Regions from separate parts of the Peribacillus sp. GL_122 genome, predicted to be linked through region 1. Evidence: riboswitches for the same ligand, from Rfam matches in the RefSeq annotation. Region 1 holds a riboswitch; the other holds the start of a gene.

Region 1 (8,002 bases):
GAGCAGCAAGGCTTAATTTGATGTCATCCATCAGGTTCGTCACTTTATTCACCTTCACTCCCGGCTCCGGATGCACCTCGAAACGAGTTACTGCCGGTCCTTGAGTGACATTGACGACCTTTGCACGGACATTGAAATTTTTCAATGTCTCATCAAGTAATAAAGTCTGTTCCTCGAGCCACTCATCATCATGCACAGCATAAGTGGGAGGTGTCAGCAATTCGATATTCGGAAACACATAATATGGATTATCCTCTGCTTCCACGGAGCCAAAAACTGCCGGGGTATCGCCCTGGCCACTTTCTGCTGCCGCCTCTGTATAAACTGCTTCTTGATACCCATTTCCGGAAATGGTGGATTCCTGTTCCAAGAGCGGCTTAGTGACCGGGCTGGAACCAATATTGGATTCAACTGTATTTTCAGGCACGGCGGCGATTTCCGAACCAGCCTTAGTGTCCAAAAAGGTTGGTGTAATGACCGGAGTCCCCTCTTTCGGCATAACTCTGCCTTCCTCTTGTTTCCGTTCAGGAATGGCGGATGGTTTCGCTTGTCCTGTCTCCGTTTCAGCAGCATCATTCATTGGACGCTTATCAGGGGAAACTACTGCCCTTTCCGAATTAAGGCTTTTTTTTTCCGGCATCATTTTATTCATGAAGCTGTTTTTTTCCCGATCTTGCTTAAGCATCATCACATTAAATGGGATATGTTTTTTCGGACGTTTAGGCTGCACTTCAGGTATTGCCTCAGATGGATCTTCAGGCAGTGTCCCTTGACTAACGGATGGTTGATTTGATTGTGCAGCAACCTCCCCAGGAACCGATATAGCTTCAGGCGGGGTGTCGTCCGCCTGTTCCATGATGGATACAGCGACTTCGCGTCCAAAATCGACCTGGTCCTGTTCAATAGCCCCTTTTTCCACCGCAGGCTCAATTATGTCAGGCTCGCTTACTGCTTCTTCTGGCAGTGACTCAATGGAATTCCTACGAAAGAAAGCGGGTATCTCCGAATCTTCCCTTTTTTTTTCAGCTTGTTCCGGTATAAGAACGGATGGTTCTATCGTCATTTCCTCATGTGACACTTCTTTTGAGATTTCAGGGATCGATACCGGAATCTCGATATCGGGTCCTTCTTTTTTAAGGATGGGCATTTTGCTTTCTAATTCATATTCGACAATTTCTTCAGAAGGGACCGTTTTTTTTTCCGGACGACGGAACCCATAAATGGGTGAAGGGATTTCCGTTGGGCGGAAGGGAGTTTTTGACGGGACTATTTTTGAGGTTTCCTCCCGGTCGAAGCTTCTCCGTTTTGGTTCAGTATCCCTTACAGGCCTTCTCGTTGTTTCTTTGGACACATTCTTCCCCTGTTTGGGTTCATTTTCTTCCCTGTTTCTTTCCCTAGGCTTTCTTTTATTCTGCTCCCGGTCTGGAATGAGCGGAAACTTGAACTGTCCTTTTGGATATTGAAACAGGATTTTCGTATCCGGGTCTGGCGTCTGGGACATATTTTCCACTTTTTGATTGTAAACCTTTATTTCTTCTTTCTTTGACTTAGAAAGCTTTGAAAAATCCATTTTCTTTAATGTCTCTTCATCAAGCGGCTCATCTATAATAATTTCTTCGATTTCAATAATTTCCTCTGCTTGGAACCATTTTTTCATCTTATTTAGCCATTTCAAAACTATCACTCTTTCTACATCTGTAGTTATGTAACTAATTCTACCAGTTATTTTAAAAATATCGAGAAAATTTAAGCTGAATTGGGATTAGCATCTATTTTTTTTATCGCATTCCTGCTAACTTAACGTATTTCGCAGAGCTCCTACCCTATTAAACCCCTTCTGGAATGAGTTTAAACCTATCAATTGCGAAATAACATTAGCCCCTAGTCTACTATTTAAATAAAACACCGCTGTTAAATCGCGTTTACAAAGAGATTAAGTTTTCATGCAGCCTTTGAAGCAGACTGGCCAATTCATTGCAACATCCTTCATGAAACCGCCGACGGCATCCAAATACCTGCCGCAACCCATAAAACACCGTTCGTTAATACCGAACGGTGTTTTGTGGGTTTCTGCGTTTTTTTTGCAAACAAAGACCAAAGGTACTATTTCCATTCATAAAAACTGCATACAACCTGCGCCACTGATTTGGAAGCGATCAAAAGGGCATCCTCATCAATGTCGAATTTAGGATGGTGATTGAAATATGCCTTCTCCACCCCTTTCGGTTTACAGCCAATGTAAAAGAAGCAGCCAGGAATCTTTTCTGCATAATACGAAAAATCTTCCGAACCAGAGAAAACCGGAAATTCCACAACCTTCTTAATATCTTTGTCATCCATGCTTTCCAGGCTATTTTTCACGAATCCAGTCAGTTCAGGGTCATTATATAACGGAGGATAATCGGGAACATATGTAAGTTCGCACTGAACATCAAATTCCGTTTCTATCCCTTTAACGATCCGGTGGATTTCCTTATCGATCAGCTGTTGGGTCTCTGCTGTCATATAACGAACATCCCCTTCAATTTCTATACGATCTTTAATGACATTAAAGCTTCCTTTTCCATCGAAGGAGCCGATTGTGACTACACCCATATCAAAAGGGTTCAAGCGACGGCTGATTACGGTTTGTACGGCTGTCACGAAATGGGCGCCTGCCACAATGGTATCATTAGCCATATGCGGGGAGGATCCATGGCCGCCTACACCCTTTATCGCTAACTTGAAATAGGTCCGTCCAGCCATCGAATAGCCGCCGCGATACCCGACAACCCCTGCTGGATGAGAAGGAAATAAATGGATTCCAAAAACAGCATCCAGTTCATCCAAAAACCCTGATTCCATAATGCTTTTGGCTCCTCCGGGGGGTGTTTCTTCTGCATGTTGATGAATTATTTTGATCGTACCTGATAGGGAATCTTTCAGCTCATTGATGCAGTCTGCCAATACCAATAAATAAGCGGTATGCCCATCGTGTCCGCAGGCATGCATGACACCTTCATTTTTTGAACGGAATGGAACCTCCGCTTCTTCTGAAATCGGCAGTGCATCGAAATCGGCACGGAGACCTATCGTTTTCCCTGGTTTTCCGCCTTCGATCGTCACGATGATCCCTAATCCATTTCCTACATTCGTTTGAATCGATACATCTTTCCCCTTATAAAAATCAATGATATATTTTGCCGTTTTCTCTTCTTTGAAGGATAGCTCCGGATTCTCGTGTAAATGACGGCGGATTTGAACCATTTCCCCTTTACGGGCTTCAAGCATGTTCATTAATTTGCTTTTCACATTCACGATTATTCTCCCCCATTATTTCAAGTTGATTAGCATATTAGTAAGTTCCATGTTCGCTGCAAACCTTCTGTATGTAAAAAGCCAAATAAAAAAGGACAGAGAAGGGTTCCGTAAACTTACCGCTCCCTTCTCTGTCCTTTTACCTGAGAGTTTAACTCCATTTTGGTCATGGAGGTTTCCCCGTTGGTGGCACACTTCCTGCGCGCTCTCCAGAGTTGCGTCCAGCTGCGGTTCCATTTACCTGAGAGATTTGCTCCAAGGGATATTTTTGGAACTTGCTCCTTCGGTGGCTCAATGCTTTGCACTCTCCCACAACGTTCATCCGCTCGTTATATTGTTTTATTCCATATTTTCAAAATATTACAATTATATTATCACCGATTAAAAAATAAATATCAACTCTAAGGGTCATAAACTCTATTAAACTTTAAAAGGACCGCTGTCAGATGCTGACACGGTCCTTTTGTATTCAATATATTATTGTTCACGCTTTTTGTTTTTACCCATAATGAAGATGGGCTCCAACTCATTTTCTTCGTAAAGAAATGATAGAGCCGTTATTGGAACATGACCGCTGGCAAAGAAGCTCATCGCCATTTGCGCAAGAATATCATAGCCCGTATCATTCTTCACATCGGCAATGATGATGACGTCCTGATGGGGAATGGCCACAGCCATGGTTCCCTCGATCTTGTCCTTCATTTCCCGAAGCCATGATTCATTCAGGATCCTGCTGGCATCATAACCATCATTCGTGTTCAAAAAATAAAATGCATTACCTGCAACGATATCCGACTTCATTTCAGTGGAGAGGGAACGGGCATTAAAAAGGGCAATTTCACGGATCCTGTCACCCTGCCAATTTTCCCGTTGAATCATCTTTTCATCTATAAGACGGTAGGTTTTCCCTAAATCAAGGGCATAAAAAATCCGGGTTTCAGCCGTATGCTCATCGAATAAAAATGGATTTCCTTCTTCCGATTCCATTGGAAAGGAGGTCGAGCGGATGACTGGGAAAATGAATTTCTCCTTGCCTTCCATGCTATGTTCTCCCCCCATCACATTCAGGGCCTCTTCCACGTAATAGATAATTTCATCGATGGCCTTTTCCTGTACGTTTTCATAGTTAGCAAGTACAGGAGGCAACTCGATGGTGATACCCTTCCCGGTCTTCACATTTTCCACCCGTAACGTATCTTTCTTGCTATCGAATTTAAATGTGCGATTTTCATCTTTTAAACATTCCTTCAGGATATTTTTCAGCTTCGTGCTGTCCATTTTCATGACTGACCCTCCTCTTCATTGAAAAATCCCCAGCGAGAAGGGGATATTGATTATAGTGATTGTATGAATTCCTCAATTTGTTCTTGCGTTTTACGATCCTTGCTCACGAATCTGCCTAGCTCTTTACCATTATCATACGCGATGAAACTTGGTATACCGAATACATCATTAGCCGCACACACATCGATGAATTCATCACGGTCCACATGAATGAATGTAAAGTCAGGAAATTTCGTTTCAATCTCCGGCATTATCGGTTCGATTACACGGCAATCCCCACACCATGTCGCCGAAAAAAGAAAGATATGTTTGCCTTCATTTTTCAATGCATCATATTGCTCAACGGTTTGTAAATTTTCCATTTGAATATTCCTCCTGCTCTAAATGACACCTTAGTTTTTATAATCCCATCATACCAGACTCTCCAGAAATCAACCATTAATACGGATCGGTTGAAAGGCAGGGGTCAGCTTATTACTGGGGCACGGATGAAACGATTTCCATCATTTGTTTTGCATCGGTTTTTAATTGGTCTTTATCCGTTTCGGTTGTCAGCTTCACCCCGCCGATTCCCACTGCAAGCTCATACTTTTCTTTCGGTATCTCTTTGATCGAGATAAAGCCGAATTTATCTTCAGTCTGAAAAGAATGCAGCATTACATTTTGATCATCTTGTTCCTTTATCGCCAAATATATCACGGAGCTGTCTTCTTTTTCATTTGGATTGTCAAATAATATATAAATCTTATCACCTTTTTGTAAAATCAAATTATTATCATGTTCTTCCACTACTTTAAAATCCTTTGGCAGATAGACCTGAATTAGCCCCGCCTCTTGATTGGGCTGTTTTTCATCGTCACGAAAAGCCACTTCAGCAGCCTTCATAGCCTTTTCGGTTTGTCTCTCGATACTTGAGCAGCCCACAATCAAACTGCTTATCAACAGAAAAACAAGGATATTCTTATTCGATAAAGCCATCGTCATTCCTCCAGCCGTCTCTTTTACTACCTTATGGATAATATTATCCTTATTTATGGAATTCATCCATTTTCTAAAAAACATGGTACAATGAAAGCAATTTTAATACCGAGGAGGAAAACAATGAAGTTAACCGTGTATCTTGCTGGGGAGATCCATTCAAATTGGAGAAGTGAGCTGAGAGATAAGTCCGCTGCACTGAAGCTTCCTTTAGAATTTGTAGGCCCGATGGAAAATCATGAACGCTCCGATAATATCGGTGAAGATATCCTCGGGGAACAGCCGAATCCCATCCTGAAGGATGCGGCCGCTTCCCAAATCAATAATTTGCGGACAGGCCTTTTGATGAAAAAAGCTGATCTTGTCGTCGCTCTGTTTGGCGAGAAATATAAACAGTGGAATACTGCCATGGACGCAAGCACCGCCATTTCCCTGGGTAAACCGCTTATTTTGATTCGTCCGGAATCCCATCATCATGCCTTAAAGGAATTATCGGAAAAGGCGAGTGTCACGGTAGAATCCGTTAACCAAGCCATGAAGGTGCTTTCTTATATTTTTGAAGAAGGGCTGTAAACCCCATTGTCCCTTAACTGTCCAGCTCAAGTATGAAAGACTGATCATTTATAAAGAAACGAATAAAAAGCTTGCAGGGCCTCCCCTGCAAGCGAAAAACGAATATTTTATCTTATCCCTTTTTAATGGGAATCCAAATTTCGGAGTAATAGTCAGGGTTTGAAGCGTCGTCATTCGCGTATACTTCCAATTCTGGAGTTCCGGCATGTTCATAACCGCTGGTAGGGAACCATTCGGAAAAAATTCGTTTCCAAGCTTGTTGGATGGCATCCGGCATAGGTCCGTGAACTTCGAATGCAACCCACTTGGAAGCCGGTATCGTAAGGGTTGAAAACTCTTCAGGCACTTTCCCGGCATACTCTGCACCTATCCAATAATCCATCGTTTCATTTTTTTCCACAGCCCGCTTATCGACACATACACCAATCAAGCCATCTATTTGGCCATTGTTCAACTTCGCTAACCTATCTCCTGTTCCATCCGAATTCACTTTCTCCCACAACTTTGGAATCCCGATCAAATTCTCTTCATTAACCAAAGAAAACTCTTGCTTGATTCCAATCAATTGAAAGGAATCCCTTTCAAGGATATTGTATTTCATCGGTTTTGCCCCTTTCAGAATCACCTGTATCACCAGGCGTTCATAGAATTTCAGCTTCCCCATATACTTTCGGGCTTCGCTTGGAGATACCCCATGCTGCCTTCGAAAAGCTTTTGAGAACGCCTCGGGGGTGTCATAGCCATACTTGTAGGCTAAATCAATGACCTTGCCATTTGTTGATGAAATCTCCTGGGCCGCTAAGGTCAGTCTTCGACGACGGATATAGTCACCAATGGTTATATCCGTTAAAATGGTGAATGTCCGTTGAAAATGAAAAGCTGAGGCATTCGCCTGCCTGGAAATACTCTCGATCGTCAGGTCCTCCAATAAGTGCTCCTCGATATATTCGATGGCCTTTTGGATTGATTCAACCCACCCCATTTCGCTCCCCCCTTGTCACTATACTAGCAAGGCCGCTCAATAAAATCCTGTCCGTTCCTGCTCTGTTTTGGCAGTGTTCGTTTCCATCATTCGAAACCCGCTTTTCCATGACAGTGATTCAAAAATCCTGCTTTTTCATTTTCAGCTTATACTCGTGTTGACCGGCTAGCATCCTCATGATATGAAGGAACATTTCCCCCCTGGTGATTCGCTCATTTGTAAATACGCCGATCGCTCCTTCCTTTTTGCTAATATTCTCTTGCCTTGTGAAGGCATCCATCACCGGGCCCAACTCTTCACCGTCCAGCAGCTTCTCAGCAACAATTCCCGGAACTGGGATTCTCGCTCCGGCAGCTACAAAGACCTCACCGTCCCTTGTTGCCATTGCACCCCAATTACACAGAAACAGGGCTTGTCCCATTTTCACGACACCGCCTTCAAGCCCGATACCCATTTCGGCATCACTGTGAATCAAGCAGTTCCGGGCACGTGTCATTGCCCCCTCCATCGTTTCCTCGTCTGAAAAAGGCTGTTCCGGGACCCCGCTCTCCACTTGAAGCGAAATGATTTCTGCATCTTCATATACACCAAGCACGGCACTTACTTTCGCCGGATTTTTACTGCCTACTGCTATTTTCAATATAATTTACCTTCCTTCTATGTAAAAAAAGCTGATGGAAAAGGATTCATGACAGCACCCCTTTCCATTTCAGCTTCCACTATCAACCGTTATTAATCAAGGTCTCGAATGTCGTTTTATCACAGGAACGAACCAATTTCCCAATCAGTTCACGTGCAGCGGCATAATCATCAATATGAATCATGGATGCATGTGTATGAATATAGCGGGAACAAATGCCAATCACCCCGCTTGGAATGCCTTCGTTT
Region 2 (8,002 bases), 450 kb from region 1:
TTATATCCAACGGACGGTTTACAATTCCCGTCTCCACTTCTTCCGGATTATCCAATACGCCACGGAATTCTTCATCCACCAATACCTTGGCTTTTTTGGTTTCCCAATCAATTTCAACGATGTAACCGAGACCCCTTGCCGGGAATTTCGGATCTTCCTTAATCGTCAACACTACGAAATCGCCTGCCGAGAGTGTGATTTTTTCAGTATCCTTAAAAGAATAGCGGTCAAGCATGACTAGACGGGACACTCCCTTATGCGCCATTTTCATATCAGCAGTTACAGGGTGAACCTGGGGAAATAAAGAAATATCCTTATTCAACCTTTCTAGATCAACCTTTAAAGCTTCTTTTATTACAACCGACATAATTCCCTCTCCTTTATATGTTTCAAGATCCGTTCTTGCTGCCGCAAAAATCCTTATGTAGCCTTACATGTCCGTTTCGCTTAACAAGTACCCTAAATTTATCATAGCGAAACTCAAAAATCAACATATAGTGTCGTATTAAATATTTCAACTACTATATATTGTGTTTGTTTTGAATAACTTTTAATTTTGTCAAACGATAAATCAATTAATATAGTTAGTAAAAGGGAGGAAAATGTCGATTTACAATAATTTTTCATCAGATTTCAATTAATTTGGACCTTGCTTTTTCCCCATCCCTTTTAGGGCTTATCCCTGCAAGGGATAGCTTATTTGGTCAAAAAAATCTGAAAAAACTTTTTTATTTAATCACTCTAATTATCCCACTTCGTCTATCTCATGAAATTCCATTCATCGCTTTCATATTTGCTTTCTGCAATGGCCTTCACTTCCAGCAATTGCTTTTCAGTTAGGACGTATGGCTCTAACTCGATCGAAAGTCCTTCCGCAAAACCTTTTTCAAAAGCTTCTTTCGCTTCAGGTATGGTAATCTTTCTTCCGGCAATGTCATTTATGGCCACAGCTTTATTTTTTAAATTTTTTTGCATTCTCTCTTTAACCCTGTCATTTGAGAATTTAAATACGCTAAAGAGCTTATCATCATCAAGTTCAAGCAAAATGGAACCGTGCTGAAGGATGACGCCTTTTTGCCTGGTTTGAGCGCTGCCAGCGACCTTCCTGCCCTCGACGACCAGTTCATACCAGCTTGGAGCATCAAAGCAGACGGAAGACCTGGGCGTTTTTAAAGCCGCTTTTTCCTGATCGGTTCTAGGCACGGCAAAATAAGCATCCAATCCCAGATTCCTGAACCCCATTAATATTCCTTCAGAAATGACACGATATGCTTCAGTAACGGTAGTTGGCATTCCCGGATAGGATTCTGGAACGATTACGCTATAAGTCAATTCATGCTCGTGCAGTACCGCTCGTCCTCCTGTCGGCCTGCGAACAAAACCAAGGCCCTGCCTTTTGACCTCTTCCAAATCAATTTCCGCTTCAGCCTTTTGAAAATAACCAATCGACAATGTCGCTGGATCCCAGCCGTAAAAGCGTATGATTGGCGGAATTTCAGCTTTGCTTTGCCAGTTTAACAGTGCTTCGTCCAACGCCATATTAAAAGCCGGTGAACAATACCCCGAATCTATAAAACCCCATTTTTCTTTAGTCATCCTTACCCCTCGTTTCAATAGACTGTTTTTCATTCCCCCACAAAAAACTCACATGTAGTAGTTTAACAGACTTTAACACTCTAAAAAAGAAAGTGCTATCAAGTCTATGAAGAATTTGATGAAAATTCTTTTTGATTATTGGGTAAAGCAATTATATAATAAAGATTGTCTGTATTCGTTAAGGTAGAAGGGAGTTTTTATGTTTGGAAATATTATATACACTGCTCATCATCTTGGGAGTGGTTATTGCGTATTCACTTTTTAATTGGTACCGCCAGCGTAAAATCGTTAAAACATTAACACAGGACGAATTTATCGCTAACTACAGAAAAGTGCAGCTAATCGATGTGCGGGAACCGAATGATTTCGATAATGGTCATATCTTAGGCGCAAGAAACATCCCTATGACTCAAATGAAAACCCGCTTGGTCGAAATTAGACCGGACAAGCCTGTATATTTGTACGCTCAAAGCGAAATCATCAGCGGAAGAGCTGCAGCCATGCTATACAAAAAGGGCTACAGGGAACTTTTTCACCTAAAGGGCGGTTTCAAGATGTGGACCGGGAAAATCAAAGCAAAGAAATAAGACCCCATCACCGCATGGGCTCTTTTAAATTAAAAAGCATTCTTGTGCATCATGCGGGCTCTAGGAAAATGAAAGTTAACTGTTGAACTTTAATGAATTCTTACATAAACATGAAAAATCCCCGCCGGCAGGCAGGGATTTTTTTCGTGTAAGCTATCAGTCTATGCTTGATAACGCAGAACAGGTTTTCTTGCAGCAAGAGTTTCATCAAGCCGCTTTATAACGGTTGTATGCGGAGCTTCCTGAACGATTTCCGGGGTTTCTTCCGCTTCCTTGGCAATCTGGATCATCGCATCGATGAACGCATCCAGCGTTTCTTTTGACTCGGTTTCAGTCGGTTCTATCATCATTCCTTCTTCCACGTTCAACGGGAAGTAAATGGTTGGAGGATGATACCCGAAATCCAGCAATCTCTTGGCTATATCGAGAGTCCTTACCCCTAATTTCTTTTGACGGCGTCCGCTTAATACGAATTCATGCTTACAATGACGATTATATGGTAAGTCAAAAAATGGTTCTAACCTACGCATCATATAATTGGCATTGATGACCGCATTCTCCGTGACGGCTTTAAGGCCATCAGGACCCATTGACCGAATGTACGTATATGCCCTCACGTTTATCCCGAAATTACCATAATAAGGTTTTACCCTGCCAATGGATTGCGGACGATCATAATCAAGAACGAATTGCTCACCTTGTTTGACCACAAGCGGTTTAGGCAAGTAAGGAATCAAGTCCGACTTCACCCCTACAGGACCAGAACCCGGGCCGCCGCCGCCATGCGGGCCTGTGAATGTTTTATGGAGATTTAAGTGAACCACATCAAAGCCCATATCACCCGGGCGTGCTTTTGATAGGACTGCATTCAGATTGGCTCCATCATAATAAAGCTTCCCGCCTGCGTCATGGACAAGTTGTGCCATTTCCAAAATGTTTTCTTCAAATAATCCCAATGTATTGGGGTTCGTCAGCATCAAGGCCGCCGTATCCGGTCCGACAACACGCTTTAAATCCTCAAGGTCGACTAACCCATTTTCATCCGACTTCACTGTAATCGTTTCAAGTCCGGCAACAGTTGCAGAAGCAGGATTCGTACCGTGTGCAGAATCAGGTACAATCACTTTAGTCCGTTCTGTATCGCCATTCGCTTCGTGAAAAGCGCGAATCATCATCAATCCAGTCCATTCACCGTGAGCACCCGCTGCAGGCTGTAGTGTCACTTGGTCCATCCCGGTGATTTCCGTTAAGTGTTCCTGCAAATCAAATAATAGTCCCAATGCTCCCTGAACAGTAGCCGGATCCTGATATGGATGGATATGGGCAAAACCGTTGAAGCGTGCCACATTTTCATTTATTTTCGGATTATATTTCATCGTGCATGAACCCAGCGGATAAAAACCCGAATCCACCCCATGATTCCGTTTGGAAAGTGCTGTATAATGACGCATGATATCCAGTTCGGACACCTCAGGAAGCTCTGCCTCTTCTTCACGGATGTAGTCGGCAGGAAGAATTTCTTCGAGCGGAATAGTTGCAACATCCATTTCTGGCAGACTGTATCCGATTCGACCGGAAGTACTGATTTCAAAAATGAGTGATTGATCTTGATTATTCATGTTGATCCCCCAATTCCTGCGCAAGTGCATCAATTTCTTCTTTTGTTCTAAGTTCAGTTACCGCGACCAGCATATGGTCTTTCAGCTCAGGATAAACCGTCCCTAAATCGAAGCCGCCGATCATCCCTTTTTCAAAAAGGTTTTTATTGATTTCTGAAAACGAAGCAGGCAGTTTAATGACAAATTCATTAAACGAAGGACCGTCGAATATCACTTCCACCCCTTTTGCCATAATTGCTTTTTTCGCATAATGCGCTTTTTGAATATTTTGCACGGCCATTTCTTTGACACCCTTTTTCCCAAGCGCGGTCATTGCAACAGAAGCTGCCAAGGCATTCAAAGCTTGATTGGAACAAATGTTGGATGTGGCTTTGTCACGGCGAATGTGCTGTTCACGAGCTTGAAGGGTCAATACAAACCCCCTTTTTCCATTTTCATCCACTGTTTGACCGACGAGTCGGCCCGGAACTTTCCGAACAAGTTTATTAGTAACGGCAAAATATCCACAATGAGGTCCCCCAAATGCCGCTGGAATGCCGAATGGCTGGGCATCCCCCGTTACGATATCTGCACCGAGTGCACCAGGGGATGTCAAAGCTCCCAATGCAAGCGGGTTACTGGAAACGATAAACATGGACTTGACTCCATGAATGATTTCCTCCATTTCTTTCAATGGCTCGATGCGGCCAAAAAAGTTCGGATATTGCACGATCACTCCTGCAATGTCATCATTCGCCAATTCCCTTAAAGCAGCTAAGTCCGTCACACCGTCTTTATAAGGAATTTCGACCACTTCCACCCGTTGCCCTTTCGCATATGTCTTCACAACTTCTCTTGATTCAGGATGAACGGTTCCTGAAATGAGAATCTTCTTGCGTCGTGTCTGGCCTGAAGCAAGCATGGCTGCTTCAGCTAGCGCCGTCCCGCCGTCATACATGGAGGAGTTAGCAACATCCATGCCCGTCAATTCACATATCATCGTTTGATATTCAAAGATCGCCTGAAGCTCGCCCTGTGAAATTTCAGGCTGATAGGGTGTATAAGCCGTATAAAACTCAGAACGGGATAAAACATGATCGACGATGACCGGTGCGTAATGGTCATAGACACCCGCACCAAGGAAGGAAGCATAGGTTTTAAGGTCCGCATTCTTGGCAGCAAGCCTTGATAATTCTTTCATTAATGCAGGTTCCGATTTAGCAGGCTTGATATCGTATTCTCCTTGAAAACGAACGCTTTCAGGGATATCATTGAAAAGTTCTTGAACGGTAGATACCCCTATCGCTTCCAGCATTTCTTGTTTATCTTGCTCTGTCATGGGTAAATAACGATGTTTCATCTAATGACCATTCCTCTCTATTTACGTGGTTTTTTATAAAAAGGTGTTTGTATGATAACGGCTTTCAAACGTTTGGAACGGATTTCCACTTCGACTTCCGCATCCAGCACCGAAAATTCCTTATCGATAAGTACCAATCCCACGTTTTTCTTCAACGTTGGTGATTGGGTACCGGTCGTGACCTCGCCAATGGCTTTATCACCGCTGTAGACCTTATACCCATGACGTGGAATGCCACGGTCAATCATTTCAATTCCCACAAGCTTGCGGGGAGCTCCTTTCTCCTTTTGCTCAGCAAGAACGGCTTTCCCGAAAAAATCCACTTCCTTATCCACTTTTACTGCAAAACCAATACCAGCTTCCATCGGGGTGATGTCCGCTGAAAGCTCCTGTCCATACAGCGGCAGTTTCGCTTCAAAACGCAGGGTATCACGAGCACCTAAACCAATCGGCTGAACCCCCTCTTCCTTTCCGGCTTCCATAATCGCCTTCCAAAGGGCAGGACCATTTTCACTGTCGCTATATATCTCAAACCCATCTTCACCAGTGTATCCAGTACGGGATACCAACGTGGAGATACCGTTGATCAGGACATTTTCCTTGAACTTGAAAAATCCAATTTCACTTAAGTCAGTATTTCCCGATAGTTTTTGTAATATCTTTTCTGCAGATGGTCCTTGAAGTGCCAGCTGTGTATAGTCACTCGATACATTCGTAATTTGGACATCTTCCGTTAAATTAGCTTGCAGCCAATTGAAATCTTTTTCTGTATTCGCTGCATTGACCACGAGCAGATAGTCGTCCTCAGCCCTTTTATACACGATAAGATCATCAACCGTTCCTCCGTTTTCATAACACATGGCGGTATATTGGGCACCGCCCTGTTGCAGCTTTGATATATCATTAGTCAGCATCTTCTGTAAAAAGGAAAGGCTCCCAGGACCCTTAACATCGACTTCCCCCATATGGGAAACATCGAATAACCCCGCTTTTGTACGTACGGCTTCATGTTCGTCCTTTATACCCGAAAATTGGACAGGAAGTTCCCAGCCGCCAAAATCAATCGTTTTACCTCCGTATTCACGATAAACCTCAAATAGTGGTGTTCTTTTTAAATTGGTCAAAAAATGACCCCCTTCAGATTTTTTTAAATTAATTGGCTTCATTATCAAAAGCTTCTTGTCATTACGCATCAGGTATATCCTGATTCATGATGTGAAAAAAGCACAAAAAAGGACAGAGAAAGCCCGTTTGAGCTTTTTCTCTGTCCTGAAACCTGAAAGTTTACCTATGTAATAGGTTTTCCCCTTTGGTGGCCGTCCCAAAACGGGCGGCGCTCTCCAGAGTTGCGTCCAATAAGAGTTCTTTTGCCTGAGAGATTCACTGCTAAGTTTGCTCCTTCGGCGCTACATCCGTAGTCTCTCCCCTTATCTTCACCCGCATATGAATGGTCTACCAATGAAAGGAAGCGAAATAGCCCCAAGCATCGGTAAAACCTTTGAGCATCATGGAATGCATTCTCTGCCAATTCTCCTAAAACTTCAGAAACCGTTTGAGTGATCTCCTTCAGTAATCTTGGATAAATTAGGAGCCTATAGCTCATACTAAGAAAACGCGAACTGCAAAATCGATGTACAAAGATTCTTTGTAGCGTTTGGAAATTGGAATTTTCTAAATATACTTATATCCTACCCTAAGAAACTTATCTCTGCAATATCTTTTGAAAAGAAATATTTTTCTTACTTCACATACGAAATGTTCGGGTTTTGACCTTTTATTAAGGAAATTATGATTTAAGAGGGAGTTATTTCTATGAAAATCAATATATCCTTCAATTCTGAATGGAATGACGAGTTTCTGCAAAAAATGGAAAATGACGGTCCATGGGGAAATTGGGAGCTTTATAAGTTGGCGGTTCAAATGGAGGAAAATCTTATCATCCCTGATTTTGAAGGTTTACAGGCGCCCAAGCACCTTCCGCAGTTAACCCCGCTTCCCCATCAATTGGAAGCAGCCAAGCAAGTGGTGGAAAAGATGAATGGAAAGGCCATTTTAGCTGATGAGGTGGGGCTCGGAAAAACAATTGAAGCAGGCTTGATCCTAAAAGAGTATATGATTAGGGGCCTTGTAAAAAAAGTATTGATCCTTGTTCCAGCCTCCCTTGTCACACAATGGGCTTTTGAATTGAATACCAAGTTTCATATACCGGCAGTCGTTCAGAGAAAAAGTTATGTTTGGGACTCCTGTGATGTGGTCATTTCATCCATTGATACAGCGAAACGCGCTCCACATCGAGATATCATTTTTACTCAGGAATATGACTTCATCATTATTGATGAAGCTCATAAACTTAAAAACAATAAGACGAAGAACTATGAATTCGTCCAAAATCTGAAAAAGAAATTTTGTTTACTCCTGACAGCCACTCCGATTCAAAATAAAGTCGAGGAGATTTTTCACCTCGTTTCGTTATTGAAACCGGGCCACTTGGGAAATGCCTCACTCTTTTCGGAAAAGTATAAAGGGAAAGGCCGGAACATCATTGAAGATGAACACCTAAAGGAACTGGTCAATACTGTCATGATTCGAAACCGGCGGGCCGATACTGGCATTGAATGGACAAAACGGCATGTGGAAACCATCACCATTGAATTTTCTCCAACGGAACAGGCATTGTACGATGCTGTTTCCAAATTCAAGCCTATTTCGGATGGATCAAAAGGAAGCGCCTTTTCGGCTCTCACTCTCCAAAGGGAAGCATGCAGCAGCAGAGAGGCGGTCTTTTATACATTAAAGAATATGAAAGAAAAATATGATCAGCCTTCCCCTGACTTTTTGGCAAAGCTTGATGATTTATTTTC

What was found. Region 1 has a riboswitch for glycine ahead of AC3ISB_RS20730 (amidohydrolase). Riboswitches for the same ligand answer to the same signal wherever they lie in the genome.
Region 2: linked by a shared signal. The riboswitch ahead of gcvT (glycine cleavage system aminomethyltransferase GcvT) and the one ahead of AC3ISB_RS20730 (amidohydrolase) in region 1 are both predicted to bind glycine.

Annotation. Positions count from the first base shown of each region.
Region 1 is NZ_CM174415.1:4,292,496-4,300,497, forward strand. It holds gene AC3ISB_RS20725 (DNA translocase FtsK) at 1-1,675, opposite strand, end outside; gene AC3ISB_RS20730 (amidohydrolase) at 2,104-3,291, opposite strand; glycine riboswitch at 3,419-3,520, opposite strand; gene AC3ISB_RS20735 (DUF1444 domain-containing protein) at 3,775-4,581, opposite strand; gene AC3ISB_RS20740 (thioredoxin family protein) at 4,632-4,943, opposite strand; gene AC3ISB_RS20745 (hypothetical protein) at 5,056-5,559, opposite strand; gene AC3ISB_RS20750 (YtoQ family protein) at 5,683-6,132, shown strand; gene AC3ISB_RS20755 (GyrI-like domain-containing protein) at 6,245-7,114, opposite strand; gene AC3ISB_RS20760 (DUF84 family protein) at 7,233-7,754, opposite strand; gene AC3ISB_RS20765 (M42 family metallopeptidase) at 7,837-8,002, opposite strand, start outside.
Region 2 is NZ_CM174415.1:3,839,467-3,847,468, forward strand. It holds gene AC3ISB_RS18535 (vitamin B12-dependent ribonucleotide reductase) at 1-367, opposite strand, end outside; gene AC3ISB_RS18540 (lipoate--protein ligase family protein) at 760-1,596, opposite strand; gene AC3ISB_RS18545 (rhodanese-like domain-containing protein) at 1,800-2,183, shown strand; gene gcvPB (aminomethyl-transferring glycine dehydrogenase subunit GcvPB) at 2,345-3,802, opposite strand; gene gcvPA (aminomethyl-transferring glycine dehydrogenase subunit GcvPA) at 3,795-5,141, opposite strand; gene gcvT (glycine cleavage system aminomethyltransferase GcvT) at 5,159-6,265, opposite strand; glycine riboswitch at 6,404-6,487, opposite strand; glycine riboswitch at 6,491-6,578, opposite strand; gene AC3ISB_RS18565 (DEAD/DEAH box helicase) at 6,954-8,002, shown strand, end outside.